Regions from separate parts of the Staphylococcus sp. IVB6181 genome, predicted to be linked through region 2. Evidence: predicted binding sites of a transcription regulator. Region 2 holds the regulator's gene; each other region holds the start of a gene.
The links. The regulator CtsR, encoded in region 2, represses protease genes until heat stress. The targets are predictions, from matches to a motif close to ATGGTCAATAAAGGTCAAACA.
Positions count from the first base shown of each region.

Region 1: a site for CtsR is predicted at 4,654-4,674, ahead of clpB (ATP-dependent chaperone ClpB). Genes of this name have one in related genera too.
Region 3: a site for CtsR is predicted at 7,473-7,493, ahead of clpP (ATP-dependent Clp endopeptidase proteolytic subunit ClpP). Genes of this name have one in related genera too.

Region 1 is NZ_CP095096.1:2,117,003-2,128,196, reverse strand. Features, by position in the region: gene MUA90_RS10350 (CoA-disulfide reductase) at 1-806, opposite strand, end outside; gene MUA90_RS10345 (Cof-type HAD-IIB family hydrolase) at 921-1,766, opposite strand; gene MUA90_RS10340 (metal-sulfur cluster assembly factor) at 2,009-2,317, shown strand; gene MUA90_RS10335 (acyltransferase family protein) at 2,628-4,481, shown strand; gene clpB (ATP-dependent chaperone ClpB) at 4,720-7,326, shown strand; gene MUA90_RS10325 (YjzD family protein) at 7,426-7,629, opposite strand; gene MUA90_RS10320 (beta-ketoacyl-ACP synthase III) at 7,888-8,829, shown strand; gene fabF (beta-ketoacyl-ACP synthase II) at 8,841-10,085, shown strand; gene MUA90_RS10310 (MFS transporter) at 10,383-11,194, shown strand, end outside.
Region 2 is NZ_CP095096.1:2,522,253-2,533,446, reverse strand. Features, by position in the region: gene MUA90_RS12450 (hypothetical protein) at 85-258, shown strand; gene MUA90_RS12445 (hypothetical protein) at 329-556, shown strand; gene MUA90_RS12440 (NupC/NupG family nucleoside CNT transporter) at 565-1,776, opposite strand; gene MUA90_RS12435 (CtsR family transcriptional regulator) at 1,948-2,409, shown strand; partial or broken gene MUA90_RS12430 (UvrB/UvrC motif-containing protein) at 2,544-2,948, shown strand; gene MUA90_RS12425 (protein arginine kinase) at 2,952-3,959, shown strand; gene MUA90_RS12420 (ATP-dependent Clp protease ATP-binding subunit) at 3,971-6,436, shown strand; gene radA (DNA repair protein RadA) at 6,727-8,097, shown strand; gene MUA90_RS12410 (PIN/TRAM domain-containing protein) at 8,127-9,191, shown strand; gene gltX (glutamate--tRNA ligase) at 9,481-10,935, shown strand.
Region 3 is NZ_CP095096.1:2,278,182-2,289,375, reverse strand. Features, by position in the region: gene MUA90_RS11225 (tetratricopeptide repeat protein) at 1-51, shown strand, start outside; gene trxB (thioredoxin-disulfide reductase) at 160-1,122, shown strand; gene rapZ (RNase adapter RapZ) at 1,290-2,213, shown strand; gene yvcK (gluconeogenesis factor YvcK family protein) at 2,200-3,198, shown strand; gene whiA (DNA-binding protein WhiA) at 3,217-4,161, shown strand; gene MUA90_RS11200 (MFS transporter) at 4,241-5,422, opposite strand; gene brnQ (branched-chain amino acid transport system II carrier protein) at 5,725-7,041, opposite strand; tRNA gene MUA90_RS11190 (tRNA-Arg) at 7,321-7,392, opposite strand; gene clpP (ATP-dependent Clp endopeptidase proteolytic subunit ClpP) at 7,541-8,125, shown strand; gene MUA90_RS11180 (hypothetical protein) at 8,155-8,373, opposite strand; gene MUA90_RS11175 (TIGR01777 family oxidoreductase) at 8,473-9,375, opposite strand; gene MUA90_RS11170 (hypothetical protein) at 9,958-10,722, shown strand; gene MUA90_RS11165 (hypothetical protein) at 10,894-11,124, opposite strand.

The sequences.
Region 1 (11,194 bases), 410 kb from region 2:
TAATTCGTTTGGAAATACTCATTGACCGGAATATAGCCATCCTCGTTACATGTTATATCAGTGTCTTCAAAGAACTCAGTGTTCGGCAGAATACCTAAGCCTTCAATAATCATATCGAAATCTTCTGCATTGCCAGATTTGAAGTGTACAGTTTTTCCCTCTACCTTATCAATTTCTTCATTAAGACGATAATCAATATTACGTTCATCCATCGCATCAAAGATGACATGATTCATATCTTGATCCATCAATTTGTTTACTTTTTCTGAGCGGTGAATCAATACCGTTTCTAAACCATTGATATGCAAGTTTTCAAGTACTTCCAATGATATATAGCCGGCACCTACAATTAAGACTTTCTTCACATCATGATGCTTGATAAATTGATCAATCGCATCTGTGTCTTCTAAGTTACGCAATGTGAAGGCCATATCAGTATCAAGCGGTAAGCGGTTTGCACGGCACCCGGGACTTAAAATTAATTTGTCATAACTATCTTCAAATGTTTCGCCTGACGTTCTGTTTTTTACTGTAACAGTTTTGTTTTGCGGATTGACACCGATGACTTCGTGATAAACGTGAGCGTCGATATCTTTGTTTGCTTTAAAGTCTTCTGGTGTATAATTTAAAAGCTCATCTCGCGAGTGAACGATACCGCCTAAATAATAGGGCAGACCGCAGTTTGCGAAAGTGACGTCTCTATCTTTTTCGTACACGGTAATTTTAAAGTCGGAATTTAATCTGCGTAATTGGCTGGCCGCTGTAGCTCCGCCAGCTACACCGCCTACAATAATAATGTGTGTCATTGCATAACCTCCATAAAAGATATGATTGTATAAAAAAACAAGGTTTGATGCGAAGTGTGGGATGAAAATACGAATGTTACACTTGCAAACCTTGAATAAGTTAAAATCTATAAATTAGTAAGAATGCACATTGGCATTGGATTGATAAGGAATATTGAGACTGAAAAAGTCATTTAAATAACGTCCGATACCGTCATTGTTATTAGAGTATGTGACTTCGTTTGCGATATATTTCAGCTCGTTCAAGCTGTTTTCCATCGCAATACCGTGTTTGGCATACTTAATCATTTCAGTATCGTTATCTTCATCACCGAAAGCGATAATGTGGTTACGGTCGACACCGAGTACTTCTGTCACACTATCAATACCTCTTGCTTTGCTTATACCCCGTTTTACAATTTCGATAACAGGGAAAGGTGCGCCCCAGCGGCGGTGTTCGATACTTTCAGCATAGAAGCGTGATAACATTTGTTTTACTCTTGGAATCATATGTTCATCAGCTTCAATCAAGATTGAAGTCGGTGCTTCATTCAGCTGGCTGACAATGTCGCCTGTTTCGATTTTCGGATTCCCCATCGAGAAACCTTCAAATAGGTGTTCATCATAAGTATCGATATACACATGATCTTTTACTTCAGCGATAATATTTTTAACTTGCATCGTACGTAACGATTCAATAATGCTTGAAGCTAAATCAGGATCCAAAGTTTCATGCGTGATTGGGAAATCTGAATCCGTCGGATTATGAACAAATGCGCCGTTAAAATTGACAATCGGTGTTGTCAATCCTAATTGCTCATAATAAGGACGGCTGGCTCTGAAAGGTCTGCCTGTCGCAATCATGATGTGGTGGCCTTGTGCTTTGAGTGTTTGTAAAACTTTAAATGTATAAGGTGAAATGTTTTTCTCGTCATTCAATAATGTTCCGTCTAAATCCAAACAAATTAAATAAGGTTCCATAATATATTCTCCTTAATGCTAAGTTGAAATTATAATCAAGCAACGTTGTAAAACGTCAATAAACATAGAGCGGAGCGAAGGCTGAATTGCCTTATTCTTCCAAGCTCAGTTAAACAAAACATTGTTGCTGCTGATGGTAAGACTCATTAATTGAGTGTATTCCTATAATAGCATTTTATTGGAGTTTTGTCGGATATTTGATATATTGTTATTAATGATTATTGCTTAGAGAGGTGAATATAATGGAGGAAGCATTAAAAGATAATATTTTAGGTGCATTAGAAAACGTAATCGACCCTGAACTAGGCATTGATATCGTTAACTTAGGGTTAATCTATAAAGTTAATCTTGAAGATGACGGTTTATGTAAAGTTGAAATGACATTAACGTCAATGGGATGTCCTTTAGGACCGCAAATCATTGAACAAATCAAAATGGTGCTTGCGGAAATTCCTGAGATTCAAGATACAGAAGTTAATATCGTATGGAATCCGCCATGGAACAAAGACATGATGTCACGTTACGCTAAAATTGCATTAGGCGTGAGCTAAGGATTGCTATTGCGTAAGTGAGATAAATATACAGAAACGACTTATTTGTTTAAAGCGAAAAATACAGCTGAAAACGATAGGTCGTTTCTTTTTATTTATAGTGTTATCAGGAAAAAGTTCACAAAATTGTTACATTTGGTTGTGTGGCTCTTTCTAAATAAAAGAATTAATTACATGAGCATAAAATATCTTGATATTGCAAGATTATTACATTATTATTACAATTGGTAAATAAGAAGTAAAAAAGCGGTACGAGTAGTGAACTGTACTGAGTAATGGAAAATCTAATAATAGAAAGAAAGGTAAGTGCATGAGTAATTTGAAACGAAGTTCATCTAAGAACAGCACGTCACCTGCGAAACCGAAAAAAATGAACTATATGCCTGGCCTTGATGGATTACGAGCTATAGCAGTCATCGGGATAATCATTTACCATTTGAACAAACAATGGTTATCTGGCGGATTTCTTGGTGTAGATACGTTCTTTGTTATTTCAGGATATTTGATCACAAGTCTCTTATTAATTGAGTATAAGCAAACAGGTACAATCAGTTTAAAGCGTTTCTGGTATAGACGTGTAAAACGTCTGATTCCAGCTATGTTGTTTGTGGTGAGTGTCACAACAATATTAACGCTGCTGTTCCAACGAGAAGAAATTGTGAAAGTGAAACACGATGCGATTGCGGCCATTTTCTATGTATCTAACTGGTGGTATATCGCAAAAGATGTGAATTACTTTGATCAGTTTTCATTTGAACCTTTAAAACATTTATGGTCATTAGCGATTGAAGAACAATTCTACTTGTTCTTCCCGTTAGTACTTATATTATTGTTGGCAAAAATTAAAAAACATAAACAAGTGGTATTAATCTTTTGGATTGTATCATTAGCATCATTATTAGCAATGGTAGTGATTGCACAACCCGACATGAACTTCTCACGTGTTTATTTCGGTACGGATACACGTTTGCAGACATTGCTTTTGGGTGTCATTTTAGCATTCTTCTGGCCGCCGAACAGATTGAAAAAAGATCCGCCGCTTGCGGTACGTTCGGCAGTAGATATTATGGGAACGTTAGCTTTAATTATTCTGCTTGGTCTGTTTGTCGTAGTTGAAGACCAAAGCTATTGGATTTACAATGGCGGATTCTATTTAATCTCAGGAATTACATTGTTCCTTATCGCAAGTGTTGTACATCCAAGCGGTTTATTAGCACGATTTATGGGCAACCCGGTATTTGTTTATATCGGACAGCGTTCATACAGTTTATATCTTTGGCATTTCCCAGTCACTGTCTTGATACATCGCCATTTTGTGGCAGGTCAAATTCCGGCATGGGTATACATTGTGGACGTTCTGCTTACATTAGGTATGGCAGAGTTCTCTTATCGATATGTTGAAACTCCATTTAGAAAACAAGGCTTCAAAATGCTGTCATTGAAAGCAAAATCAAAACGTGTCTTGGTTCGCTGGATTTGCTTGCTGGTGATTACTATTCCGTTTGCTGTTATATTGGCTGGAGTATTTGATCACTACGGTAAAGATAAAACAGAGGATAAAGCGACACAATTCAATACGAATGAAATCGATAAGTTTGTTGTGCGCCCAGTGCCTTATGGCAAAATGGACTTCCTCGGCAATGGCGGCGGCAAGCAGCAAGAAGAACAACTTGATGTCTATACAGATGTCAAGCCATTATTAATCGGTGATTCTGTAATGGTTGATATCGGCGAAAGATTTAAAGAACAAGTTCCGAATTCCGTGATTGACGGTAAAGTCGGACGTAATATGTTCCAAGCCAAACCGCTTATCAATGAAAAGTACAGTCACTATAATCAAAAAGGCGACAATGTCATTATTGAATTAGGTACAAACGGCGACTTTAATAAAGAACAATTAGATGATGTCATTGCTTCATTCGGCAAAGCTAATGTTTATTTAGTCAATACACGTGTACCGCGTTCATATGAAGGACATGTCAACCAATTGATGAAAGAAGCCGCAAAAGAACATAAAAATGTTAAGTTAGTCGATTGGTATAAACGCTCTGCAGGCCATTCTGAATACTTTGCACCAGATGGTATCCACTTAGAATATCCGGGTGTTAAAGCTTTATCAGATGAAATTATCAAAACAATGGGTCTGGATAAAAAAGATAAATAATGTTTAAACTACTGAAGTCGGGATCAACGCCTGACTTCAGTTTCTTTATATTTACAGGATTGAGTATGCGAAAGTCAAAGATGTTATGACTAAGAGAAAAAGGGTAAAAAAAGTAGTGGTTCTAAAGCGTTATAAGTTGAAATCAAAAGCACGAATGCTCTATACTAGGTGTAAGGTCAAAGTAAGTCAAAGTCAAAAGAAAACTTGCTTAGCATACTGAGTAACAGAGGTGAAGTCAATGGATGCAAATAAGATGACCTATGCTGTGCAAGAAGCATTGCAACAGGCAATTCAGATTGCACAAGCACATGAACAGCAAAATGTGGAAATTGAAGCGGTACTGACTGCCGCATTAAAAGAACCAGAAAGTTTATTCAATAGTGTATTAGAACGTGCAAATATTGATACAGATGCTTTATCAAAAGCGTATGAAGATAAACTAAAACGCCACGCAACAGTGAAAGGCGATAATATTCAATATGGCCAATATATCGGCAGCAAAACCAACGAACTGTTTAATAAAGCAGAAGCGATTATGCAAGAATATGATGATGACTTCGTATCAATGGAACATGTCTTATTAGCTGCTATGGCAGTCGACGATACAACTAAACAACATGTCGGAAACAAAGATGAAGTAATCAAAGAAATCATTAAGAAAATAAGAGGGGGAAATCACGTGACATCTCAAAACCCAGAAGCAAACTATGAAGCGCTTGAAAAATACGGTCGTGATTTAGTAGAAGAAGTCCGAAAAGGAAACATGGATCCTGTCATCGGACGTGACGAAGAAATTCGTAATACGATTCGTATTTTAAGCCGTAAAACTAAAAACAACCCGGTACTTATCGGTGAACCTGGTGTAGGTAAAACTGCTATTGTCGAAGGGTTGGCACAACGTATCGTTAAAAAAGACGTACCGGAATCACTGCTTGATAAAACAATCTTTGAATTAGACTTAAGTGCACTTGTGGCAGGTGCGAAATATCGCGGTGAATTCGAAGAGCGTTTGAAAGCGGTACTTAAAGAAATCAAAGATGCGGATGGCCGTATTATTCTCTTTATCGATGAAATTCATATGTTAGTCGGTGCCGGTAAAACAGACGGTGCGATGGACGCAGGCAACATGTTGAAACCTATGCTTGCACGTGGTGAATTGCATTGTATCGGTGCGACAACTTTAAATGAATATCGTGAATATATCGAAAAAGATTCCGCATTAGAACGCCGTTTCCAAAAAGTAGGTGTATCTGAACCAGATGTTGAAGATACCATTTCAATTCTGCGCGGCTTAAAAGAACGCTATGAAGTGTATCATGGTGTACGTATTCAAGACCGTGCGTTAGTTGCTGCGGCAGAACTTTCAGACCGCTATATTACGGATCGTTTCTTACCGGACAAAGCGATTGACTTAGTAGACCAAGCGTGTGCAACGATTCGTACAGAAATGGGATCTAACCCGACAGAACTTGACCAAGTGAACCGTCGTGTTATGCAGTTGGAAATTGAAGAAAATGCGTTGCAACATGAATCAGACAGTGTCAGCCAGCAACGCTTAAAAGAGCTGCAAGAAGAATTATCTAACGAAAAAGAAAAACAAGCAGCAATCCAATCACGTGTAGAACAAGAGAAAGAAAAAATCTCTAAACTCCAAGAAAAACGTGCAGAATTAGATGAAAGCCGTAAAGCATTAGAGGATGCTGAAAACAATTACAACTTAGAAAAAGCAGCTGAATTGCAACACGGTAAAATTCCTAAATTACAAAAAGAATTACGCGAATTAGAAGATGCTTTCCAAGATGGACAATCAGAAGACAGTGATCGTATTATCCGTGAAATTGTTACAGATGAAGAAATCGGAGATATTGTCAGTCAATGGACAGGTATCCCAGTGACTAAACTTGTAGAAAGCGAACGTGAAAAATTATTACACTTGGGCGATATCTTGCATGAAAGAGTCGTAGGTCAAGATAAAGCAGTGGACTTAGTATCTGATGCAGTTATTCGTGCACGCGCAGGTATTAAAGACCCTAATCGTCCAATCGGAAGCTTCTTATTCTTAGGACCTACGGGTGTAGGTAAAACAGAATTAGCTAAAGCATTAGCTTCTTCATTATTTGATTCAGAGAAACACATGATTCGTATCGACATGAGTGAATATATGGAAAAACATTCTGTCTCTCGTTTAATCGGAGCGCCTCCAGGCTATGTCGGTCATGATGAAGGCGGACAATTAACAGAAGCGGTACGCCGCAATCCTTATTCAGTAATTCTTTTAGATGAAGTTGAAAAAGCACATTCAGATGTCTTTAACGTATTGCTTCAATTGTTGGATGAAGGTCATTTAACAGACTCTAAAGGCCGCAATGTAGATTTCAAAAACACAATTATTATCATGACAAGCAACATCGGTTCTCAAATCTTGTTAGAACAAGTGAAAGAAACAGGTGTCATTACTGAATCAACAGAAAAAGCAGTGATGAACAGCTTAAATCAATACTTCAAACCAGAAATTCTGAACCGTATGGATGATATTGTATTATTCCGTCCATTATCTATTAATGATATGAGTATGATTGTAGATAAAATTTTAACAGAATTGAATATTCGATTATTAGATCAACGTATTTCAATCGAAGTATCAGATACAGCGAAAAAATGGTTAGGCGAAGAAGCTTATGAACCGCAATTCGGTGCACGACCATTAAAACGTTTTGTACAACGTCAAATTGAAACACCGCTTGCACGCATGATGATTAAAGAATCATTACCTGAAGGTACTACAATTACTGTAGATTTAGATGATGACGGTTTGCAATTCAATGTTAAAGAAGCACAAATTTAATATGCTATATGAAAGAACAGCCTTATCAGACGATAGGGCTGTTTGTTTTTTGGCAAAAGAAAAATCCAGCAATATATGCTGGATTGATCGTTCATAAAATTAATGATGGTTATCTTCCGATGCTGCAGATTGTTTAATCGGTTTCATAAGAGCATCTAAGATAACGACAACAATTGTAAAAATTACCGCTAATACTAATGGAAGAATCATATTTAACGGACCGCCGCCGGCTAAACTGTTTAATACGAAGTTAACCATTTCTAGCAGCAAAATAGACCAGAATAGTACCATAATGTATCTCATCTGTTGTGCCTCCATAAAATATCTTTACTTTAATTATAAATTAGAGTGGTTGCTTTGTATAGTGAAATCAGGAAATCGGTTACGATAAATGCAGTGTTTGCTATTCAAAATATCACATTTATTGTGATACGGACAATCAAATATTATAATAGGATAAGTAATTCCATAATGAATGATGATAAAGCACTTGTATTCAAAAAGTAGAATATGATAAATTAATACCTGGTATTAAAATTATTTTTAAGAAGGTGTAAAACCATGAATGTGGGTATTAAAGGTTTTGGGACTTATGTTCCAGAAAAAGTAGTAGACAATGCCTATTTTGAGTCTTTTTTAGAAACATCAGATGAATGGATTTCTAAAATGACTGGTATAAAAGAACGTAGATGGGCAAGCGAAGATCAAGAAACATCTGACCTTGCGTATGAAGCTAGTGTAAAAGCAATCAAAGATGCAGGTATTGAACCTGAAGATATAGATATGGTTATTGTCGCAACTTCAACAGGAGACTATCCATTTCCTACTGTCGGCAATATGCTGCAAGAAAGATTGGGATTAGGTAAAGTTTCAACAATGGACCAATTAGCAGCATGTTCAGGATTTATGTATTCATTAATCACTGCAAAACAGTACATACAGTCAGGAGACTATCACAATATATTAGTAGTCGGCGTAGATAAACTTTCTAAGATTACGGATTTAACAGACCGTTCGACTGCCATTTTATTCGGTGATGGCGCTGGTGCTGCAGTAGTAGGTGAAGTATCTGAAGGACACGGTATTATCAGTTATGAAATGGGTTCTGACGGCAGAGGCGGAAAATATTTATATTTAAATCCAGAGAACGGCAAGATCTTTATGAACGGCCGAGAAGTCTTTAAGTTTGCGGTTCGTATTATGCCGGAAGCATCTTTGAATGTCGTTAAAAAAGCAGGTATTACTCCGGATGACGTTGATATGTTCATTCCGCATCAAGCTAACATCAGAATTATGGAATCAGCTCGTGAACGCTTAGGCATTCCAAAAGAGAAAATGAGTGTTTCAGTAGATAGATTCGGTAATACTTCAGCGGCTTCTATTCCGTTAAGTATTGGACAAGAACTCGAAAACGGCAAAATTAAAGACGGCGATGTCTTAGTATTAGTCGGTTTCGGCGGCGGCCTGACTTGGGGCGCAATCACATTAAGATGGGGAAAATAGGAGGATAAGGTATGAGCAAAGAGCAACGCGTTGTAATTACAGGAGTTGGCGCATTATCTCCACTAGGTAATGATGCAAATACGTCATGGGAAAACGCTTTAAAAGGTGTTAATGGAATTGATGAGATCACTCGTATTGACACATCTGATTACAATGTACATTTAGGCGGAGAATTAAAAGACTTCAATATTGAAGATTATATTGATAGAAAAGAAGCACGTCGTATGGACCGTTTCACACAATATGCAGTCGTTGCTGCACGTGAAGCTGTTCAAGACGCAAAATTAGATATTGACGACACGAATGCGGATAGAATCGGTGTTTGGATCGGTTCAGGTATTGGCGGTATGGAAACATTCGAAGTTGCCCACAGTCAATTGCTTAATCGCGGACCGCGTCGTGTCAGTCCTTTCTTCGTACCAATGTTGATTCCTGACATGGCAACTGGACAAGTATCTATTGATTTAGGTGCTAAAGGACCTAACGGTTCTACAGTTACTGCTTGTGCAACAGGTACTAACTCAATCGGAGAAGCTTTCAAAATCATCCAACGCGGCGATGCAGATGCGATGGTTACAGGCGGCAGTGAAGCACCGATTACACACATGGCAATTGCTGGATTCAGCGCAAGCCGTGCTTTATCTACAAATGATGATAAAGAAACAGCATGCCGACCATTCCAAGAAGGCCGCGACGGCTTTGTAATGGGTGAAGGTGCAGGTATTTTAGTGATTGAATCATTAGAATCCGCAAAAGCACGCGGTGCCAATATCTATGCAGAAATCGTAGGTTACGGTTCTACAGGCGACGCTTATCATATCACAGCACCAGCGCCAGAAGGCGAAGGCGGCTCTCGTGCAATGAAAGCAGCTATGGATGATGCAGGCATTGAACCAAAAGACGTTCAATACTTGAACGCGCATGGTACAAGTACACCTGTCGGCGACTTGAACGAAGTATTAGCCATCAAAAATACATTTGGCGATGCAGCGAAAACTCTAAAAGTCAGCTCAACTAAATCAATGACAGGTCACTTATTAGGTGCAACAGGCGGTTTAGAAGCTATTTTCTCAGCACTTTCTATCCGCGACAGCAAAGTCGCACCGACAATTCATGCCGTAACACCAGACCCTGAATGTGATTTAGACTTCGTACCAAACGAAGCGCAAGATCTAGAAATCACATATGCTATGAGCAACAGCTTAGGTTTCGGCGGTCATAACGCGGTATTAGTATTGAAAAAATTCGAAGACTAATTAATATATTTAATCATTTTTCAAAGCGTTTGAAGCTCTAAAATAGTGTTTCAAACGCTTTTTTAGCTTTATTTTGTCCTTTTCAGATGTACAATAGCCCTCAGGGGAAATAAAGATATGGTATGCTTTGATAAAATTCAGCATGAAATTGCATGGTTTATTTAGAAAAAAGAGGTAAATATTTCGAGTTTCTTCTATATAATAGTGGGAAAATTTTACGAAGTCATAACTTGTTATTTTAGTTAAGAAATAATCGTGTATAATGTAAATTACTCTGTCAGAGAAAAGGAGAAGCCTATGCATCAATTTAAACAACTCTCTTCAACATTGAAGGCAAGAATATTTTGCGACTTTATTTTCACAGTGACCTCTTCTGCAATATTACCGTTTATGGCGCTGTATTTAACTACAATGGTCAATGCGGTGTTTGCGGGAACTTTTTTAATTACGACGATTATCGCCGGATTCTTTCTAGCATTTTTAGGCGGTTATATTTCAGATCATTTTGAACGTAAAAAGACAATCAGCTGGATTCATTTGGTTTTAGTCATTGCACTGGCGGTAATGCTGCTGACGATTAATCAGCATCAGTTAGGGCTAGTACTGTTTTGTATGGCATTCTTTGTATATGAATTATTGATGTCATTAGAATCGCCTGTATTTGAAGCAGCAATCATGGATGCAATCCCTATTGATTTGAGAGACTATATCTTTAGACTCTTTTACTGGATCAGCAATGTGGCCATGGCGTTAGGTATGCTTTTAGGGGCGTTATTATATGAAGAACATCGTCATCTGCTGCTAGGGTTGTTGCTGGTTTCAACATTATTGAGCTGGGGTGCGTTTATCTTTTTCTATGACGTGCAGCAAAAATATGCAGTGCATCATGATTCATTAGACTCAGTCGTAAAGAAATTTGCGAAAGGGTATTTGAATGTATTTAAAGATAAATCATATATGATGCTGATGATAGGTTTTGCTTTTGTCTTCATGGCAGAAGCTTCATTAGACTCTTATGTAATTGTCCGTCTGAAAGAGACATTTGTTCCTGTAGAAATACTCGGTATTGAAATCAGCAGTGTCCGTATTTTTACTTTGATTATGATTGT
Region 2 (11,194 bases):
CATTAGAATTAATAAAAAATGAGGTGCCAAAATCGTACAAGTTTTATGCGAAACTATTAGAAATTGCAGTGGAGGTGTTGAAAATTGGTTAATTATGAAAAAGTATTAAAAGAATACATTAAAAAGTTTGGTGAAGAACCAGAAACAATGTATATGCAAGTGACTACCGAACGGCAAAAAGTTTTAATTTTAAAAGAATGCATTAAAAAGAATGAAAGTTTATCTGATTTTTATGCAAATAAATATATTTTAAGCTAAGCTATCACATTTAATGTGGTGGCTTTTTATTATACCCAAACCGTGCTCAATACTATAAGAGGTGCAAAACATGACAAACTTATTACAATCTGAACGCTTATTAAAGTTGAAACTGCAATTTTTCGCAGATAATGGAAATACTGGCCAAACTGAACAAAATGAAAACGGTGAAAATGCAGAACCTGGGGACAATACTGAAACAAATTTGATACCTGAACAGCAAAAACTAGTAGATGACAAGGTCAACGATGAAATGCAACGCAAAAAACGGCCTCCTGAAAAGGAAGCCGTTGTGTAGTAAGGTGTTTACATGAAGAATCCTGCAATTGCTGCAGAAATAAATGATACAAGTGTTGCACCGAATAAAAGTTTAAGACCGAAGCGGGCAACTACGTCGCCTTTTTCGTTGTTTAAAGATTTGATGGCACCTGAAATGATACCGATAGAACTGAAGTTCGCAAATGATACTAAGAATACAGACGTAATGCCGACTGCACGCTCTGATAAGCCTTGCATTTTGCCTAAATCAAGCATTGCAACGAATTCGTTAGATAATAATTTAGTCGCCATTAATGAGCCTGCTTTCACTGCATCTCCCCAAGGAATACCTGTTAAGAATGCAAATGGTGCAAACACAAATCCGATTAATGTTTGGAAGTCCCATTTGATTGCGCCGCCGGATACGCCAGAGAAAATACCGCTGACAATACCGTTTAATAAAGCGATAATAGCGATATAACCGATTAACATCGCACCTACAATCACTGCCACTTTAAAGCCGTCTAAAATATATTCTCCCAACATTTCAAAGAACGACTGTTTTGCGCCTGTCTCTTCGACTAATAATTTATCGTCTTTTTCATCCACTGTATAAGGGTTGATGATTGAAGCGATAATGAAACCGCCGAATAAGTTTAAGACAATCGCTGTTACCACATATTTAGGATCTAATAATGTAAAGTATGCACCGATAATTGAAGCGGAAACTGTAGACATCGCAGAAGCAGTTAAAGTATATAAACGCTGCTTAGGTATGTAAGGCAGTTGTTTTTTCAATGAAATGAATACTTCAGATTGTCCTAAAATCGCAGCTGCTACGGCATTATAAGATTCTAAACGTCCCATACCGTTGATTTTTGAAATCAAGAAACCTAAAACATTAATAATAAGCGGTAAGATTTTCGTATATTGCAAGATCCCGATAATCGCAGAGATAAATACGATCGGCAATAATACGTTAAAGAAGAACGGCGGGTTTTTAGGGTCTACATATTTAAACCCTCCAAACACGAAATTAACTCCTTCTGCTGCTTTAGACAACAGGTAAGAGAAGCCATGGGCAATGCCACCAATTACAGTAATTCCCACATTTGTTTTTAATAGTAGGAAAGCGAAGATGAATTGGATGACAAGCAAGATACCCACATATTTCCATTTGATATTCTTCTTATCAGAACTGAAAACAAATGCAAGTGCTAAAAAGAAAATAATCCCAATTAAAGCAATAAGTATATGCATGGTTTAACTTCATCCTTTATATTTTATTTCATCCAATATCATACAGGAAAATACCGCTCACGAACATCCCAATTTTAAGGTTGTCGAAAATTTTTTAAATCATATTGGTTGAAAAAGGTCAAAGTTGGTCATATAATATAGTCAAAGAAGGTCAAAAAAGGGGTGATATCCATGCACAATATGTCCGACATCATAGAACAGTACATTAAACATTTATTTGAGGAATCAAATAAAGATGTTGTTGAGATACAACGAGCGAATATTGCTCAACGCTTTGACTGTGTGCCTTCTCAGCTTAATTATGTAATTAAGACAAGATTCACCAATGAACACGGTTATGAAATTGAAAGTAAACGCGGTGGTGGAGGTTATATCCGAATCACGAAAGTTGAAACTAAGGATACGAAGGGTTACATTGATCACCTCTTACAAATCATCGGCGATTCTATTTCTCAGCAACAAGCACATTATGTGATCGAAGGATTGCTTGATAATCAATATATTACACTGCGCGAAGCCAAAATGATGCTTGCAGTGATAGATAGAGACACACTTAGAATGGAAGTTGTCGCAAGAGATATTGTTCGAGCAAATATATTGAAACAGCTGTTACCGGTCATTAATTACTATTAATAGATAGGAGGCTGCACATGGCTGACAAATCAATGCATACACCAAAGTCTGATAAGCACAGCGAAAATGAAATACAATCTAAAACAATAAAGAGAGTAATAGCAGAAAGTAATGAAGAGGAACCTACATGGCAGAACAATCAAGATGACATGGAAGGCTCTTTTGTTATAAAACAAATCCTTCAGCATTTGGCATCTAAGCACGGTATACAATTAGAAGACTTAACTATCAGAGAAGAAAAGAAATGCCCGAATTGCCATATGACACTGAAAGATATTGCATATAAAGGGAAGTTTGGGTGTGCACAATGTTACACTACTTTTAAAGAGGATATTGTGGATATTGTCAGACGTGTGCAAGGCGGTCAAATCGAGCATGTCGGCAAGACACCTGTCTCCTCTCAGCACAAATTAGCAATTAAGAAACAAATAGAAGCAAAAGATAAATATTTACAAGAATTGATAGAGAAACAAGAATTTGAAGAAGCTGCGGTTGTCCGCGATGAGATTAAAGCACTAAAAGAAGAAAGCGAGGGATAATACATGAGCGAACATTCAATGTACATGAGTAATTGGATGCAGCAAGACGCTGCAACACCAGTGGTGATGTCTTCACGTATTCGACTTGCCAGAAACTTGAATAATCATGTTCATCCCTTAATGTTTACTTCAGATGTTGAAGGACAAAAAGTCATCAACGAAGTACAAGATGCTTTGCCGGATTTGAAAGTTATCAACCTTCAAATGATTGAGCAGACAGATAAACTGAAATTAGTTGCCAAACATCTCATCAGTAAAGAACTGATAGAGCAGCCGGCTTCAGCAGTATTGTTGAATGAAGATGAATCATTAAGCATAATGGTAAATGAAGAAGATCATATCAGAATACAGACAATGAGTTCAGATATGGACTTGGAACGCTTATATCAAAGCGCTTCAGAAATAGATAATCGGCTTGATCGCGCTTTAGATATCAGTTTCGATGAACAACTCGGCTATCTAACGACTTGTCCGACAAACATCGGAACAGGTATGCGTGCGAGTGTCATGCTGCACTTGCCGGGACTTTCGATTATGAAACGCATGAATCGTATTGCACAAACAATTAATCGTTTCGGCTTTACAATCCGCGGTATTTTCGGAGAAGGTTCTCAAGTGTACGGACACATCTATCAAGTTTCAAACCAGTTGACCTTGGGAAGAACGGAAGAACAAATTATTGAAACTTTAACAGAAATTGTTCAGCAGATTATTGCTGAAGAAATGCAGATCCGCAAGCAATTAGACTATCACAGTCTCATTGAAATGCAAGATCGTATTTACCGTTCACTGGGTCTGCTACGCTATAGCCGTATGATTTCTATGGAAGAAGCATCAACGCGTTTGAGCGAAGTCAAATTAGGTATTGATTTAGGCTACATTGATGAATTGCCTGACTTTAATTTCAACCAAATGATGGTCGCAATTCAATCGCCATTCTTAATAGACGAAAATAATCGAATTTCAATTAAAGAACAAAGAGCAAATGTAATCAGAGAACATATAAAATAGGAGGTTTTGCTATGTTATTCGGCAGATTAACAGAACGTGCACAACGTGTATTAGCACATGCACAAGAAGAAGCGATTCGTTTGAATCACTCAAATATCGGAACGGAACACTTGCTGCTTGGATTAATGAAAGAACCTGAGGGTATTGCAGCAAAAGTATTAGAAAGTTTCGGTATTACAGAAGACTTGGTTGTATCAGAAGTTGAAAAACTGATCGGTCAAGGCCAAGAACAAATCGGTACATTGCACTATACACCAAGAGCTAAGAAAGTCATTGAACTTTCAATGGACGAAGCACGCAAATTACACCATAACTTCGTCGGAACAGAGCATATCCTGCTTGGTTTAATCCGCGAAAACGAAGGTGTAGCTGCACGTGTATTCGCAAACTTGGATTTAAATATTACAAAAGCACGCGCACAAGTGGTTAAAGCACTTGGCAGTCCTGAAATGAGCAATAAAAATGCACAAGCTGCTAAATCAAATAACACACCTACGTTAGACGGCTTGGCACGCGACTTAACAGTCATCGCAAAAGACGGCACATTAGATCCGGTTGTCGGACGCGATAAAGAAATTACACGTGTCATTGAAGTATTAAGCCGCCGTACTAAAAACAACCCAGTATTGATTGGTGAACCAGGGGTAGGTAAAACAGCAATTGCTGAAGGCTTAGCACAAGCAATCGTAAATAATGAAGTACCAGAAACATTAAAAGGCAAACGTGTAATGTCTCTTGATATGGGTACAGTTGTTGCCGGTACAAAATACCGCGGTGAATTCGAAGAAAGATTGAAAAAAGTTATGGAAGAAATTCACCAAGCAGGCAACGTTATCTTATTCATCGATGAATTGCACACATTAATCGGTGCCGGCGGTGCTGAAGGTGCTATTGATGCTTCAAATATCTTAAAACCAGCATTAGCACGCGGTGAACTGCAAGCAATCGGTGCAACAACATTAGATGAATACCGTAAACACATTGAAAAAGATGCAGCATTAGAACGTCGTTTCCAACCTGTACAAGTTGATGAACCGACAGTTGAAGATACAATTGCTATCTTAAAAGGTTTACGCGATCGTTACGAAGCGCATCACCGTATTAATATTTCTGATGAAGCGGTTGAAGCAGCTGCGCGTTTAAGCGACCGTTATGTTTCAGATCGTTTCTTACCAGACAAAGCAATCGACTTAATCGATGAAGCAAGTTCAAAAGTAAGACTGAAAAGTCATACAACACCTTCAAACTTGAAAGAAATCGAACAAGAAATTGAAAAAGTTAAAAATGAAAAAGACGCAGCAGTACATTCACAAGAATTCGAAAACGCTGCGAACCTTCGCGATAAACAAACAAAATTAGAAAAACAATATGAAGAAGCGAAAAATGAATGGAAAAATGCACAAGGCGGTTCTAACACATCATTAACAGAAAATGATATCGCTGAAGTCATTGCCGGATGGACAGGCATTCCATTAACACGCTTGAACGAAACAGAATCTGAACGTCTGCTTAACTTAGAAGACACATTGCACAAACGTGTAATTGGTCAAAAAGATGCTGTGACTTCAATCAGTAAAGCAGTACGTCGTGCACGTGCAGGTCTTAAAGACCCTAAACGTCCAATCGGAAGCTTCATCTTCTTAGGACCGACAGGTGTAGGTAAAACTGAATTAGCACGCGCATTAGCAGAATCAATGTTCGGAGACGAAGATGCAATGATTCGTGTCGACATGAGTGAATTCATGGAAAAACACGCAGTGAGTCGTTTAGTCGGAGCGCCTCCGGGCTATGTAGGTCATGATGACGGCGGCCAATTAACTGAAAAAGTAAGACGCAAACCTTACTCAGTTATCTTATTCGACGAAGTCGAAAAAGCACACCCTGATGTATTCAACATCATGCTTCAAGTTTTAGATGATGGTTTCTTAACGGATACAAAAGGACGTCGTGTAGACTTCCGCAATACAGTGATTATCATGACTTCAAACGTCGGCGCACAAGAACTTCAAGATCAACGCTTCGCTGGTTTCGGCGGCGGTAATGATGAAGGTGCGGACTATGAAACAATCCGCAGTACAATGTTGAAAGAACTGAAAAATGCGTTCCGTCCAGAGTTCTTAAACCGTGTCGATGATATCATTGTCTTCCACAAACTTGATAAAGCTGAATTGAAAGAAATCGTTACGAAAATGGTCAACCAGCTTACAGATCGTTTATCTGAACAAGATATTAATATTGAAGTAACTGAAGCAGCGAAAGAAAAAATCGCTGAAGAAGGTTATGACCCTCAATACGGTGCACGTCCATTGATCAGAGCAATTCAAAAAACAGTTGAAGATAACTTAAGTGATTTGATCTTAGACGGCAACCAATTAGAAGGCAAAGATGTTGTAGTGGACCATAACGGTGAAAAATTCGAATATAATATTAATGATCGCAAAACAGATGAAACTGAAACTACAGCAACAAAAGCATAAGCGATGTTGAAGTAATATCAGTATTTGTTGAGCAAAGGCTCCTTTTTAAGCAGCGGCTGAAATCAGTGCTGCTTAAAGGGAGTCTTTTTATATTTTGGGGTTATAATCGGTTAAAGGTGTTATAATATGTGACCGCAAAGAAATCTGATATGATTATTTTAAATCATACTATTTATGATTGTGAGCGGACAGGATTCAGGTATAAAATAGTAAAGCAATCATTAATAGCATTTAAATGCATAAAGCGGTAAAATAGATATGTTTTTCACATAAAAATAGGTGGTGTAAATTTGGCGAAAAAGAAAGTGACATTCGAGTGTATGGCTTGTGGTTACCAATCACCGAAATGGATGGGGAAATGCCCGAATTGCGGAGCTTGGAACCAAATGGAAGAGGTAATCTCTCAAAAAGAAGCACCCAGCGGCAGAGGGATGCGTACACGCGAACAAACAGCTAAAGTAACAAAATTAAATCAAGTGCAGCATGAAACGACACCGCGTATCCACACGAGCTCGCCTGAATTTGATCGTGTCTTGGGCGGAGGCATTGTACAAGGTTCGCTGGTGCTTATCGGCGGCGACCCGGGTATCGGGAAATCTACATTGCTGCTGCAGATTTGTTCTGCATTATCTCAAAATAAGAAAGTATTATATATTACCGGTGAGGAATCACTGAACCAAACGAAATTGCGTGCAGATCGCTTAGAAGAAGATTCAAGTCAATTGAATGTATTTGCGGAAACGGATTTAGAAGTGATTAAAGAGGCTGTAAAACAAACACAGCCTGATTTAGTCGTAGTAGACTCTATTCAAACTGTCTATCATCCTGATATCAGTTCAGCACCAGGTTCAGTATCGCAAGTCAGAGAAAGTACGCAAATCTTGATGGGAATCGCAAAACAGATGAACATTGCGACCTTTATCGTGGGTCACGTGACCAAAGAAGGTCAAATTGCCGGACCGCGTTTATTAGAACATATGGTGGATACCGTCTTATACTTCGAAGGCGATGAACACCATGCATACAGAATTTTGCGTGCAGTGAAAAACCGTTTCGGTTCAACCAATGAAATGGGTATTTTCGAAATGAAACACAGCGGTTTAAAAGGAGTCAAAAACCCTTCAGAAATGTTTTTAGAAGAACGCTCAACGAATGTTGCGGGTTCAACGATTGTACCGACTATGGAAGGAACACGTCCTTTATTAATTGAAGTACAAGCCTTAGTCACACCGACGACATTCAATAACCCGAGACGTATGGCGACTGGAATTGATCATAACCGCTTGAACTTGCTGATGGCGGTCTTAGAGAAGAAAGAAAGCTACCTGCTTCAGCAGCAAGATGCGTACGTTAAAGTGGCAGGCGGTGTACGTCTGACAGAACCTGCAGTCGACTTGGCTATCATCGCAGCAGTCGCATCCAGCTTCAAAGACCAGCCGGTCAATGGTATGGATTGCTTTGTCGGTGAGGTTGGTTTAACGGGGGAAGTACGTCGTGTATCACGTATTGAACAACGTGTGCAAGAGGCAGCGAAACTCGGATTTAAACGTGTTATTATTCCTAAAACAAATATAGGAGGTTGGGATTTCCCTGACAATATTCAAGTCATCGGTGTAACCAGTGTGCATGAAGCATTGAATTTTGCATTGATGAAAAGCTGATACCAAATATAAAGAAAGGGGGCTATCAGATGAATATTATAAAGACAATTGTCACCATAAGCTATTTCATTTTGGGAATCAGCTTAGGCATTTTGATTATTCCTGATATTGCGAAAGATACGAATTTGGTACATACGTATCCATGGCTGACAAACAAGTATATCGCAGCATTATTAGGAATTATCGGCTTCTTTATCATTTTCGGTTTGTTAATACCGAAAATCACGCGGACACTGCGTCGATTAGAAGTGTTTATTATGCGTCACAGTGCTGTTGAAATTCTATTTGCGGCAATCGGATTGATTATGGGACTCTTTATTTCTGTAATGATTGCCTTTATTTTAAATATTATAGGTTCATCACTGTTCCTTCATGTCCTACCTATTATCATTACAGTCTTTTTAAGTTATTTAGGGTTCCAGTTCGGCTTGAAGAAAAGGGATGAGATGTTAGCATTCCTGCCAGAAAAGATGGCACGTTCAGCTTCTATGAACGCACTGCGCGCAACACCGAAAATTATCGATACCAGCGCTGTGATCGACGGCAGAATTTTAGATGTGATTCAATGCGGTTTCTTTGACGGTGAAATCTTGATTCCTCAAGGTGTAATCAATGAGCTGCAAGTGGTCGCAGATTCGACAGACAGCGTCAAAAGAGAGAAAGGCCAAAGAGGTTTGGATATCTTGAATAAAATTCATGACGCAGATCATCCTTCACAAGTAGTGCATCCGCAAAAATCATATAATGATATCGACGCTTTATTGATTAAACTGGCACATAAATACAAAGCAGACTTGATTACGACAGACTTTAATTTAAATAAAATTTCACGTGTGCAAGGCATTAAAGTACTGAATGTCAACGACTTGTCAGAAGCAGTGAAGCCTACTGTACGTCAAGGGGATCAAATCAACCTCTTATTGACGAAAATAGGTAAAGAGCCGGGACAAGGTGTCGGCTATTTAGAGGATGGCACAATGGTGGTAATTGATGATGCTAAAACATTCGTCGGCCAGCATGTCGATATTGAAATCACAAGCATTCTGCAAACATCATCAGGACGTATCGTCTTTGCGAAATTGATGAAACGCTAGTTTGTTTATTGTTTCACATGGAACAAGGATGCATTTACAGCCGTTTAGTTGAAGCAATGGGCTTACCAAATACGGCTTGTAATGCTACAATAAGTAAGAATGGGTACAGAATTGCCTGGCTATTTCTTGTCAGTCAAAGTCATGCCGATACACAGGTTTTTGACCTTGTCTTGCAAACGATAATCAAGCATTTTCTGATTAATCACTATCTCAAAAGGAAGTATAAAAATGTACGGACATTTTGCCGCTTTCTTTTTAATAATCTAAAAATACAGGAGTGAACGAAATAATGAGTGATCGCGTAAGAGTCAGATATGCACCGAGTCCAACAGGTTACTTGCATATCGGAAACGCTAGAACAGCACTATTCAACTATTTATTTGCTAAACATTATGATGGAGACTTTATTGTACGTATTGAGGATACGGATAAAAAACGTAACTTAGAAGACGGCGAATCTTCACAATTCAGCAACTTGAAATGGTTAGGTCTTGATTGGGACGAATCTGTTGATAAAGACAATGGTTATGGTCCGTATCGTCAATCTGAACGTGGTAAATTCTACGATCCTTTAGTAGAACAATTATTAGCAGAAGATAAAGCATATAAATGCTATATGACTGAAGAAGAATTAGAAGCGGAACGCGAATGCCAAATTGCACGCGGAGAAACACCGCGCTATGCAGGTAAACATGCTCATTTAACACAAGAAGAAAGAGAAGCATTCGAAGCAGAAGGACGTCTTCCGGCAATTCGTTTCCGTGTACCAAAAGGCAAAGTCTATAAATTCGATGATATGGTTAAAGGCGAAGTATCATTTGAATCAGACAACATCGGCGACTGGGTTATTGTGAAAAAAGACGGTGTTCCGACTTACAACTTCGCAGTAGCTGCAGATGACCACTACATGGAAATCTCTGACGTTATCCGCGGTGATGACCATGTTTCAAACACACCTAAACAATTAATGATTTATGAAGCATTTGGTTGGGAACCGCCGCGTTTCGGCCACATTTCATTAATCGTGAACGAACAACGTAAAAAATTAAGTAAACGTGATGGTCAAATCCTTCAATTCATCGAACAATATCGCGACTTAGGCTACTTGCCGGAAGCATTATTCAACTTCATTACATTGCTTGGCTGGTCACCTGAAGGCGAAGAAGAAATTTTCTCTAGAGAAGAATTCATTAAATTATTCGATGAAAATCGTTTGCAAAAATCACCAGCATTCTTCGATAAGAAAAAATTAGCTTGGGTTAACAACCAATACATGAAACAAAAAGACTCAGAAACAGTCTTCGAACTTGCATTGCCGCATTTAATTAATGCAGGATTGATTCCAGAATCACCATCTGAAAAAGATTTAGACTGGGGTCGCAAATTAATCGGTTTATACCAAAAAGAAATGAGCTATGCAGGTGAAATCGTACCGCTTTCTGAAATCTTCTTCAGAGACGAAATCGAGTTAGGCGAAGAAGAACAAGAAGTTATCAACGGTGAACAAGTGCCAGAACTTATTGAACATTTATACGGCAAGTTAGAAGCGTTAGAACCGTTTGAAGCGGCTGAAATCAAAAAAACAATCAAAGAAGTTCAAAAAGAAACAGGTATTAAAGGCAAACAATTATTTATGCCGATTCGTGTTGCAGTAACAGGATCAATGCATGGTCCGGAATTACCGAATACGATTGAAGTATTAGGTAAAGAAAAAGTACTGAACCGTTTAAAAAAATATCTATAATTTCGATGGGGGACACTGCTTGAATTTTCAACGCAAACCACCTATTATTAGAAGTAATTACTGAGGATTAGTAAATAAAGTTTCAAGTCCAGAGAGTGTGCGGCTGCTGCGAGCACATCTTGAGCGTTATTGAATGCACCTTGGTTCAGACAATGATAAATACGGGATTTGAGAGAGTATGCCTTGAAACATTTGTATCACGCATACTGAAGAAGAGTGGAACCGTGCGAAGCACCTCTGACATTAAGTTGTTAGAGGT
Region 3 (11,194 bases), 240 kb from region 2:
GTAACGCTTTATCGTTTGAATAAATCGATTAACATTCTTCTAGAAGTTTAAATAATGTGCAAGTGAAATTAGTATATTTTACAATTTGAGCATAAAAGTATATTTCAAGGACACAGTATAATATAATAACTGTTGATTAAAGACTAGGAGGCTATAAGAATGGCGAAACAACAAGCTGAATATGATGTTGTAATTATCGGCGCAGGTCCAGCAGGAATGACTGCAGCTGTATATGCTTCTCGTGCGAACTTAAAAACTGTAATGATTGAACGCGGTTTACCCGGCGGACAAATGGCGAATACAGAAGATGTAGAAAACTTCCCAGGATTCGAATCGATTTCTGGTCCGGATTTATCTACAAAAATGTTTGATCATGCGCAAAAATTCGGTGCAGTATATCAATATGGTGATATTAAATTCATCGAAGATAAAGGCGATATCAAAGAAGTCTTTTACGGCGATAAATCAGTAACAGCCTACGCAGTAATTATTGCGACAGGTGCAGAATACAAGAAAATCGGTGTGCCTGGCGAAGAAGAACTCGGCGGTCGCGGTGTAAGTTACTGTGCAGTTTGTGACGGCGCGTTCTTTAAAGGCAAAAACTTATTCGTAATCGGCGGCGGAGACTCTGCAGTAGAAGAAGGTACATTCTTGACTAAATTCGCAGACAGCGTAACAGTGGTTCACCGCAGAGACCAATTACGTGCACAAAAAATCTTGCAAGATCGTGCATTCAAAAACGAAAAAATGCACTTCATTTGGGATCACACATTAGCATCTATTAATGAAAAAGACGGCAAAGTCGGTTCAGTAACTTTACAATCTACTAAAGACGGTAAAGAAGAAACATTAGATGCGGATGGTGTATTCGTATATATCGGTATGAAACCTTTAACAGCACCTATCGTTGATTTAGGCATTACTAACGACGCAGGCTACATCGTGACAAACGATGAAATGGAAACTAAAGTGCCGGGTGTCTTTGCGGCAGGCGATGTGCGCGAAAAAGGTTTAAGACAAATCGTTACAGCAACTGGCGACGGAAGTATTGCGGCTCAAAATGCGCAATCTTATATTGAAGGCATTAAAGATAAATTAGAAGCTGAAACAGAAGAAGCATAAGTAAAACACAAACAAGGTTTGAGTAGTGTATGCAGCGTTTAGTTGCATGCACATATTCAAACCTTTTTTCATAATATACGGTATTAATGTCCAACATAGAAATGAATATGATACTATTGTTATGATAAGGATATTATGAGCGAATTTAAATACAGGATGGTGTCGTCATGCAACATGAAGAAAATGAAGTCGTAAATAAGAGTGAATTATTAGTGGTTACGGGTATGTCAGGAGCGGGTAAGTCTGTAGTACTGCAAAGTTTAGAAGATTTAGGGTATTTTTGTGTAGACAATTTACCTCCGATTTTACTGCCGAAATTTGTTGAATTGATGGAACAAGGAACACCATCATTGCAAAAAGTCGCAATCGCAATTGATTTACGCGGACGCGAATTTTTCAAATCCTTAGTAAAAGAAGTAGATTTATTGCGCAGCAAGAATAAAATTATTGTTGACGTTATGTTTGTAGAAGCCAGCGAATCTAAATTGATTTCAAGATATAAAGAAACACGCCGTGCGCATCCATTAAGCGACAACGGTCAGAATTCATTGATTGACTCTATCAGAGAAGAACGTCAATCATTGTCTGAAATTCGCAGTTTCGCAAACTTTGTCATAGATACTACAGAATTAAAACCAAAAGAATTACGTGCAAAAATAAATAAACTCTTTAACAGAGATGATATCGAAACATTTAGTATCAGTGTTACAAGCTTCGGCTTTAAACATGGTATTCAACAAGATGCGGACTTAGTTTTTGATGTGCGCTTCTTACCGAATCCTTTCTATGTGAAATCACTGCGTCCGTTAACAGGAAACGACGATCCAGTGTATCAATATGTGATGAAATGGCAAGAGACTGCTATTTTCTATGATAAATTATTAGACTTATTGAAATTTATGATTCCAGGTTATAAGAAAGAAGGTAAGACGCAGTTAGTTATCGCTATCGGTTGTACCGGAGGACAGCATCGTTCTGTAGCTTTAGCAAAAAGATTGGCTGAAGACTTGAACGACAGTTACGACTATAATGTTTACGTTCATCATAGAGATGCACATATCGAAAGTGGCGAGAAAAATGAAAAAGCTTAAAATCGTATTAATCGGGGGAGGCACAGGTTTATCTGTCCTTGCTCGTGGTTTAAAAGATTTTCCGATAGATATCACTGCAATCGTGACTGTTGCGGATGATGGCGGAAGTACAGGAAAAATCAGAAGTGAAATGGATATCCCGGCACCCGGCGATATCCGAAATGTTATCGCAGCATTAAGCGATACGGAACCGACGTTGAAGGAGCTGTTCCAGTATCGTTTTAAAGAGAATCAAGTAGAAGGCCATTCTGTCGGTAATCTGCTGATCGCAGCGTTGACGAACATTATGGATGACTTTGGTCATGCAGTGAAAGAACTGAGTAAAATTTTAAATATCAAGGGCCGTGTGATTCCTTCAACCAATTCCAGTATTCGTTTGAATGCGGAAATGGATGATGGCGAAATTGTTTATGGCGAATCTAATATACCAAAACGCGAAAAACCGATTAAAAGGGTCTTTATCGAACCAGCAGATGTGCAGCCTATGGAAGAAGCGGTAGAAGCGTTAGAAGAGGCGGATTTAATAGTCTTAGGACCTGGTTCGCTTTATACTAGTGTGCTTTCAAACTTGTGTGTCCCAGGTATCGGTCAAGCGATTGTAGAAAGCTTGGCGCCTAAAGTCTATGTGTCTAATGTGATGACGCAGCATGGGGAAACAGATCATTTTGATGTGATGGATCATGTAAATGCCATTCACAGACATATGGATACCAAGTTTATTGATTATGTGATTTGCTGTATCAATCATGATTACAGCAAGGAAATTTTAGAGAACTATCGTAAAGAGCATGCAGAGCCGGTAAAGTATCATAAAGAAGAGATAGAAGCGGCTGGTATTGTACCGTTAACGGCAGATGACCTTGTGCATATCTCAGATAAGAATCGAGTCCGTCATAATACGACACGTTTATCACGTATGATTTATGAACTTGCACTTGATTTAACAAGTACAATCCAATTTAATCCAAAACAAAGAAAAAAATAACGAAAGGAATGGCACGGCATGAGCTTTGCATCAGACATGAAAAATGAATTGACAAGAATAGATGTCGATGATAAAAATGCGCGCGCTGAATTAAGTGCATTGATACGGATGAATGGTGCGCTCAGTTTGTCGAACCAGCAATTTGTCATCAATGTGCAAACTGAAAATGCGACAACAGCCAGACGTATCTACTCTTTGATTAAGAAAGTATTTAATATTGAAGTAGAGATTCTTGTTAGAAAGAAAATGAAATTGAAGAAAAATAATATCTATATTTGCAGAACGAAAGTGAAATCTCGCGAAATTCTGCATGAATTAGGTATTTTAAAAGATGGCGTATTTACGCATGCGATAGATTTGGACATGATACGTGATGATGAAATGAAACGCAGTTATTTAAGAGGTGCTTTTTTAGCAGGCGGCTCTGTTAATAATCCGGAAACGTCATCTTATCATTTAGAGATATTTTCGCTGTATGAGAGTCATTCAGAAGGCTTAACAGCGTTGATGAATGAGTATGAATTGAATGCAAAGCATCTTGAACGTAAAAAAGGCAATATCGTTTATTTGAAGGAAGCGGAAAAGATTTCTGATTTCCTAAGTTTAATCGGCGGTTATCAAGCGATGCTGAAGTTTGAGGATGTGCGTATTGTCAGAGATATGCGTAATTCAGTGAACCGTTTAGTGAATTGCGAAACAGCTAACCTGAACAAAACGGTCAGTGCCGCAATGAAACAAGTGGAAAGTATTCAATTGATTGATCAAGAAATTGGTATTGAGAATCTGCCTGATCGCTTAAGAGAAATTGCGAAGCTGCGTGTAGAGAATCAAGATGTATCTTTAAAAGAGTTAGGTGAAATGGTGTCGACAGGTACTATTTCAAAATCAGGTGTGAATCATCGTTTGCGTAAATTAAATGAATTAGCAGATAAAATCAGAAGCGGCGAACATATTGAAATGTAAACCATAAAAAGAAGACTGCACTTCCTTGAAAACAATCAGGAAAGTGCAGTCTTCTTTTAGTGTTTTATGGGTTTTATCTCTATTCTGTTACACTTTTCTTCGGAATCCAAAGGGCAATGAAGAAGCCGATAAAGTTAACCAGCGATAATAAGATAAACATCATTTTAAATGAATGCAAGTGACTCATCAGCTGCATAGAAAGTACCGGCGCAATCGCTGTACCGATAAATAACATGAAGGTATTGATAGATAAATAGAAACCTTTATCTTTCACTGTAAGCAAGCCGATTTGCGAAATCACAGAAGGGATGACAAATGCGATACCTGCAACAAAGATGACACTGAAGATAGTGATAATCAAGATATTGTGTGTCAGCCCCATGAATATCATAGAGATGCCTGCTGTGAGCAAAGCGATTAAGATAATGCGTTTAACACCTAAATGGTCACTGAGACGTCCGGCAAATAATGCCAGCAGCATACCGATAAGTCCAAACAGTTTAACAGTAGAGATTGTTGTTAAGTCTGCATTAATCGGATTTGAAGTCAGATATTCATTTAAGAGTGTATACATAGAAACAAATGAAGTTAAGATTGTCAGTGATACGAAGAAGCATAATACAATGCCTTTATAGTCAAAGATATGGCGCATATTTTTAAAGAATACCGAAAACTTCGTATCAGGCATGTGATAAGGGCTTTTAGGAATGGATTTATAAATCCATAAGATAAGCAAGAGATAAACGATTGTCAGAATAAAGTAAACCACACGCCAACTTGTATGCGCAGCGATAATATCACTCAAGTTTTGTCCTAAAACTCCTGAAAGCATAAAACTTGTACTGATAAAGCTGATTGCTGTAACACGCTTAGTAATCGGGAATACTTCTGTCACATATGTTAATGAGACCGGAGAGAAACTAGCGGCCGCAATACCTTGAATAACACGTACAATCAATAATAAAGCGAAGCTGTGGATAAAGCCAATCGCTAATGTGGTCAATGTCAGCAAGGCTAAGCCGACGAGTATGACTTTTTTCTTTCCGAATTTATCTGCGATAATACCGTAAAACATACAACTGACAGAATAGGAAACTGAAAAGACAACGCCGATTAAAGTAGTTGCACTTTCAGTCAGATGCAATTCTTCGCCCATAATCGGCATGAGCGGAATCGCAGAATACAAACTGCACATCACAGCAATACCTGAGATAAAGAAGACTGTGGTAATCAAGTTGTAATTAAATGATTGTTGTTTCAAGATAAACCTCCCTTTCTTTGAATAGATTAAATAGTTGATAGAGAATATATAAACAGACAAATAAAAAATGACATCATCATGCCATAAGAAATTTGTAAATCAATGAATCTAAATGTTTAAAACAGTGAAAAAAGGTCTGATTTCAGACAACCTTTGTTTTCACCTTTAAATTGCATTGTTAATTTTAACACATTTAATCGAGAATTAAATAGAAAGGGTTGATATTGAAATATTGTGACAATAGCAAGGGGCCAAAGCATAAAAAAGACCTTTCCTTAATGAAAAGGAAAGGCATTAAATTATTATGATGCGGTTGTGCTCGATTGTGTCTGTTTCTTATTACGTATAAAGTCGATGATCATACCAATCAGTGTTAAAGCGATAAATGGGAATAACCAAGCAAGACCTAAATCAGATAAAGGTAATTTTTGGTAAACCGCATTTAAAGGTTTGATAAGTTTAAAGGTATTGAAAATTTCAAGTACTGAAATGACCAATGTTGAAATGGTTGGTAAGATATAAGCGACTTTCAAGTGTGTCGGAATAGCAATTGCGAAGAGCGAAATCAACACTAACACAATTGAAATCGGATAAATAAATGTCAGTAAAGGTACTGCGATTTGTAATATCATATCTAGTCCTAGAATAGATATTAAGAAACCGACTAACGCAAATGAAACGACATATGTTTTATACGGAATTTTAGGGAACTTCTTCATACCGAAAGCGGCACTTGCGTTCACTAAACCAATACATGTTGTTAAACAAGCTAAGATGACAATCATACCGAATAAGATGTTTCCGAACGCACCGAACAAGCGGACTGAATTGTATGTTAAGATGCTTGCGCCGTTTTCAAAGCCTGGCTTGCTCGTTGTAATTCCTAAGTAAGCCAATGAGAAGTAGATTACTGTTAACAATACAGCTGATATTAAGCCTGAAAGTATCACGTTCTTCACAATCTTCTTGCTGTCAGTTAAGCCTGCAAGTTTAAAACTTTGTACAATAACAACTGAGAATGCCAATGCGGCAACTAAGTCCATTGTGTAATAACCTTCTAAAATACCAGAAACGAATGGTGCTTTTTCATATTTCCCGTGCGGTTGTCCTACAGGACCTTCTGGATTAACAATTGCTCCGATACATAATGCCCCGATAATGATTAATAGTGCGGGTGTTAAAATTTTACCTAAATTATCGACCATTTTAGTTGGATATAAGGCGATAAGTCCTACAACGATAAAGAAAACCAATGAGAATCCAACTAGTGTCCATGTATTATGGATAGGGATAATAGATTTCGCCCCGATTTCGTAAGCTACGTTTGCGGCACGTGGAATACCGTAAAGTGCTCCGATTGATAAATATATACATACAGCAAATATAAACCCAAATTTTGGATGGACACGGTTCCCGATAAATTCAACGCCTCCATCATAATAGGCAATGACAATCACTGTGATAAAAGGCATTAAAATACCTGTTATCGCAAAGCCTGTCATGCCAGTCCACATATTGCTTTGCGCGGTATAACCGAGCATAGGCGGGAAGATCAAGTTGCCTGCCCCAAAGAATAATGAGAAGAGCATTAAACCTGATACTAGTATTACTTTTTTCATATTAACCTCCTGGTGTTGCAAATCTTTCTCTATTTACAAAAATTTCTGACAATTTATGTAGATAAATTTCTATCAAACATATAAACTTTAACATATTTCCAAATATTAGAAAAGAGAATTTTTTTGAAAATTTAAAAGACATTAGAGCCAGTTAATAGAGAAATCAAAATAAATGGGCGAATCAAGAAGAAATAGGTGCATCAGCTTGGGATTTAACGCTGTATTTTCCAACAGACAAAAGAAAAGCCCTTAAACAAAGTGTTTAAAGGCTTAAAATTACCCCCTCGAAGGGAATCGAACCCCTATTTCAAGAACCGGAATCTTACGTGTTATCCATTACACTACGAGGGGTAAATATTAGCATGCAATTAATAGTGTACCTTTATCGGTTAGAGTGGTCAATATAGTCAATTTGAGAAGTATGAGTTTTATTTTTGACCATTTTTGACTTTTGGGTTAAAATAAAGATAATTCATTAAAAGTACAAGGAGGAAATAGAATGAATTTAATTCCTACAGTAATTGAAACAACAAATCGCGGCGAACGTGCTTATGACATTTACTCAAGATTGTTGAAAGACCGTATTATTATGTTAGGTTCAGCAATTGATGATAACGTAGCAAACTCAATCGTATCACAATTGTTATTCTTACAAGCACAAGATGCTGAAAAAGATATTTATCTTTATATCAATTCACCAGGCGGCAGTGTAACAGCTGGTTTCGCTATTTATGATACAATTCAACACATTAAACCTGATGTACAAACAATCTGCATCGGTATGGCAGCATCAATGGGTTCATTCTTGCTTGCTGCAGGTGCGAAAGGCAAACGCTTTGCTTTACCGAACGCTGAAGTAATGATTCACCAACCACTTGGCGGTGCACAAGGTCAAGCAACAGAAATCGAAATTGCTGCGACACACATCTTAAAAACACGTGCTAAATTAAACAAAATCTTATCTGAACGTACAGGTCAATCTATCGAACAAATCGAAAAAGATACTGATCGCGATAACTTCTTAACAGCAGATGAAGCGAAAGAATACGGCTTAATCGACGAAGTTATGCAACCTGAAAAATAAGATATTCAAGCATAAAGAAAGTTCCGGCATTATTGCTCCGGAACTTTTTTTGTGTCTTTCTTATTTTGCTTTTGATACATAACGAAATTGTAGACTGCCCATCCTAATATAATGATGCCGCTAACCAGATAGAAACATGCAATATACAGAGAAGGGATGGCGCGTGTCATTGAGAAGCTGCCGATACAGATTAACAGTATCGCAGCAATCATAAGTAATATTCGTGTTACCATACTACTTTTATCCATTGATCCACCTTCATTCAAAAACAATCTTGCTTTTAGTTTGTTTAAGTGAGTGCTGCTTGTTAAATAAACGCTCACAATTCAAATCTATTATATCTCTTTTTACTCATGAACTAAACTATCTAAAGCTGATTTCAAGTTAGGGTAGGCGAATTGGAAACCATATGCGTCTAAGCGGTTAGGAATCGCTTTTTGTGTGTCTAATATAATAGTTGCTCTTTGGCCTAATACTAGACGTAATAATGCACTCGGTACCCATGTTTCGTGCGGTTTATGCATTGCACGTGCAAGGGTATAGCCGAATAAGTTTTGACGTTCTGCGACAGGTGTTGTCATATTAAATACACCAGAAGCTTCGTCTTTATTGATTAAGAATAAAATGGCACGTGTTAAATCTGTGATGTGGATCCATGAATACCATTGGAAACCAGTGCCGAGTTTACCGCCTGCATAAAAACGATAAGGCAATTCCATCATCGGAAGCGCGCCGCCTTCATCTGACAGCACCATTCCGAAACGGCCGATAATAACACGTGTTTGATGCTGTTCGAATTTACGTGCAAATCGTTCCCATTGATAGGTAATATCTGATAGGAAATCATGCGGATCACACTGTGATAATTCAGTATAAGTGCGGTGAACATCAGGTCTGTAATAACCGACTGCACTGGCATTAAATAAAATTTCCGGGAATTTCCCTTTATGCTCAAACAGTTCATATAGTGCTTGTGTTGCTTGGATACGGCTTAACATTAAGGTTTGTTTATATTCGTCTGTCCATCTTTTGTTTAAAGTCGCACCTGCTAAATTGATAACGATATCAATATGATCAGGGACTTTATCTTCCCAGCCTTCTTTGTTCCAGTTAATATAGGTGATTTTCTCATCTAAGTTCTGACGATCTTGACGTGTCAAAATCGTAATGTGGGAGTCTGTGTTATGAATGGCATCAACTAAATGACTGCCTACCAAACCTGTACCGCCTGTAATTAGAAACTGCTTCATTACCTTTCACCTCATTAATAGTAATCATCATCAATTATAACAATGGATGTTCAGATTGTAGAAATTCTAAACATTCAATGATTATTCAATATTTAGTCATTAATATGTCAAGATAATCTAAATAATCTCGTTTAAATCACTTTTAGAAAAGTTATAATAGAAGTACCTTCGGAATTAATTAAACATCTCTTAATTAAAAATAGTATACCCCATAATATACATGCGAAGGTGAAATTTTGACTCCCTTTAGTTTTGGGCCTATGCGAGCAGCGTATAGGTTCATTATTTTTGTCTTCTTCCATTGATTGATGATGTTATTATAACAATCTTACTGTTATTAATCACTTGTATTGGATTTTAATGTTTCATTCCTTCAACTTGTAGATATTCTCAATATATAAAAAATCAATTGTTTGCCAACTAAAATGATGTATCCCTTGTGTGAAAATGTTATGATAAATAAATGAATACAGCGAAGAAATATTAGTGAAGTTATCAAGAAACGGGTAATAGATATTATCGTGAGAAAACACACTTGTACTTATATGAGAAAAAGAAATGAGACTGAAAAGAGGAGAGCGCATGTCTAACAATAAAATGAGTAGACTCGCAAAGATAGTGAGTTCTATCATCGTCATAATATTATTGTTTGGTTTAGCGTTTGCTACATTTGCTTTTGTAGATAATAACAAAAAAAGCAGCGAACGCTATAGTCAGCAGCAAAAGAAAGAGAAACAAGAGAAAAAAGAACATGCTGAGAAGAAAAAGAAAGAAGAAAAGCAAAAGCGCGAACAAGAATTAGAAGAACAAAGACAACAAGAAATTGCGAATCAGCAAGCTGCAGAACAGCAGCGTCAAAATGAAATCAATGCACAACGCGAGCAACAGCGCCAACAAGAACAAGCGCGTCAAAACGCTGCGGCACAAAAACAAGCTGAAAAACAACAAGACGACAAACAGAAAAAAGCTCAAGAAGCAGCACAAAAACAAAGAGAACAAGCTAGCAAAGAAGCAGCAGAAAAACAAAAAGCACAGCAAGAAGCACAACAAAAACGACAAGAAGAGGCACAAAAACAAGCACAAAAGCAAGCACAAGAACAAGCTCAAAAACAAAGAGAAGAAGCTGCACAACAGAGAGAACGTGCACAAGAACAAGCAAAACAAGAACAAAGCCAACGCAGCAGCCAATCTTCTCAACAACCCAGGCCAGGGCAAGAACAGCAGTCAAAACCAGTAAACGAATCTCAAAGCTCACAGCCTAAACCATCTGCACCGCAGCAAAATTCTCAATCTAATCAATCATCAAGTTCAAATCAATCAAGCCAAAGCAGCTCAGATGATGATTAATACAATTTTAAATAGTTAATGATAAGGCAGGAAGCTGATGTTTCCTGTCTTTTTTATGGCTGAAAATATTTGTAATGATTAATGAAAGGCATGAAGCGGGTATGTGATATATATCAGAAAAAAAGCAACCAAGCTGTGACTTGATTGCCTTAATATTTAAAATAAGTTGATTTAAGACATCAGGCTGATGAGCCAAGTGATGATTAATGCGATGACAGCGACTGCTGGAAGGCATCCGCATCCAAATGGCGTGCAGCCGAAGGAATAGTATTTTATCTTTCTGTCGTTTTCAAAGCGTGAACGCTGTTGTTCTTCTGGACTGCGGTTAAAATAGGAATCATCTTTGTATCTTGGATCATCAGGATCAATAACTTCTGGTTTATCATCATTATTATGAGTCAATCAGATACCCTCCTTTGTTAACCTCATTATAATAGAGAAGCTTCAGAAAATATATTTAAAAGAAATGAGG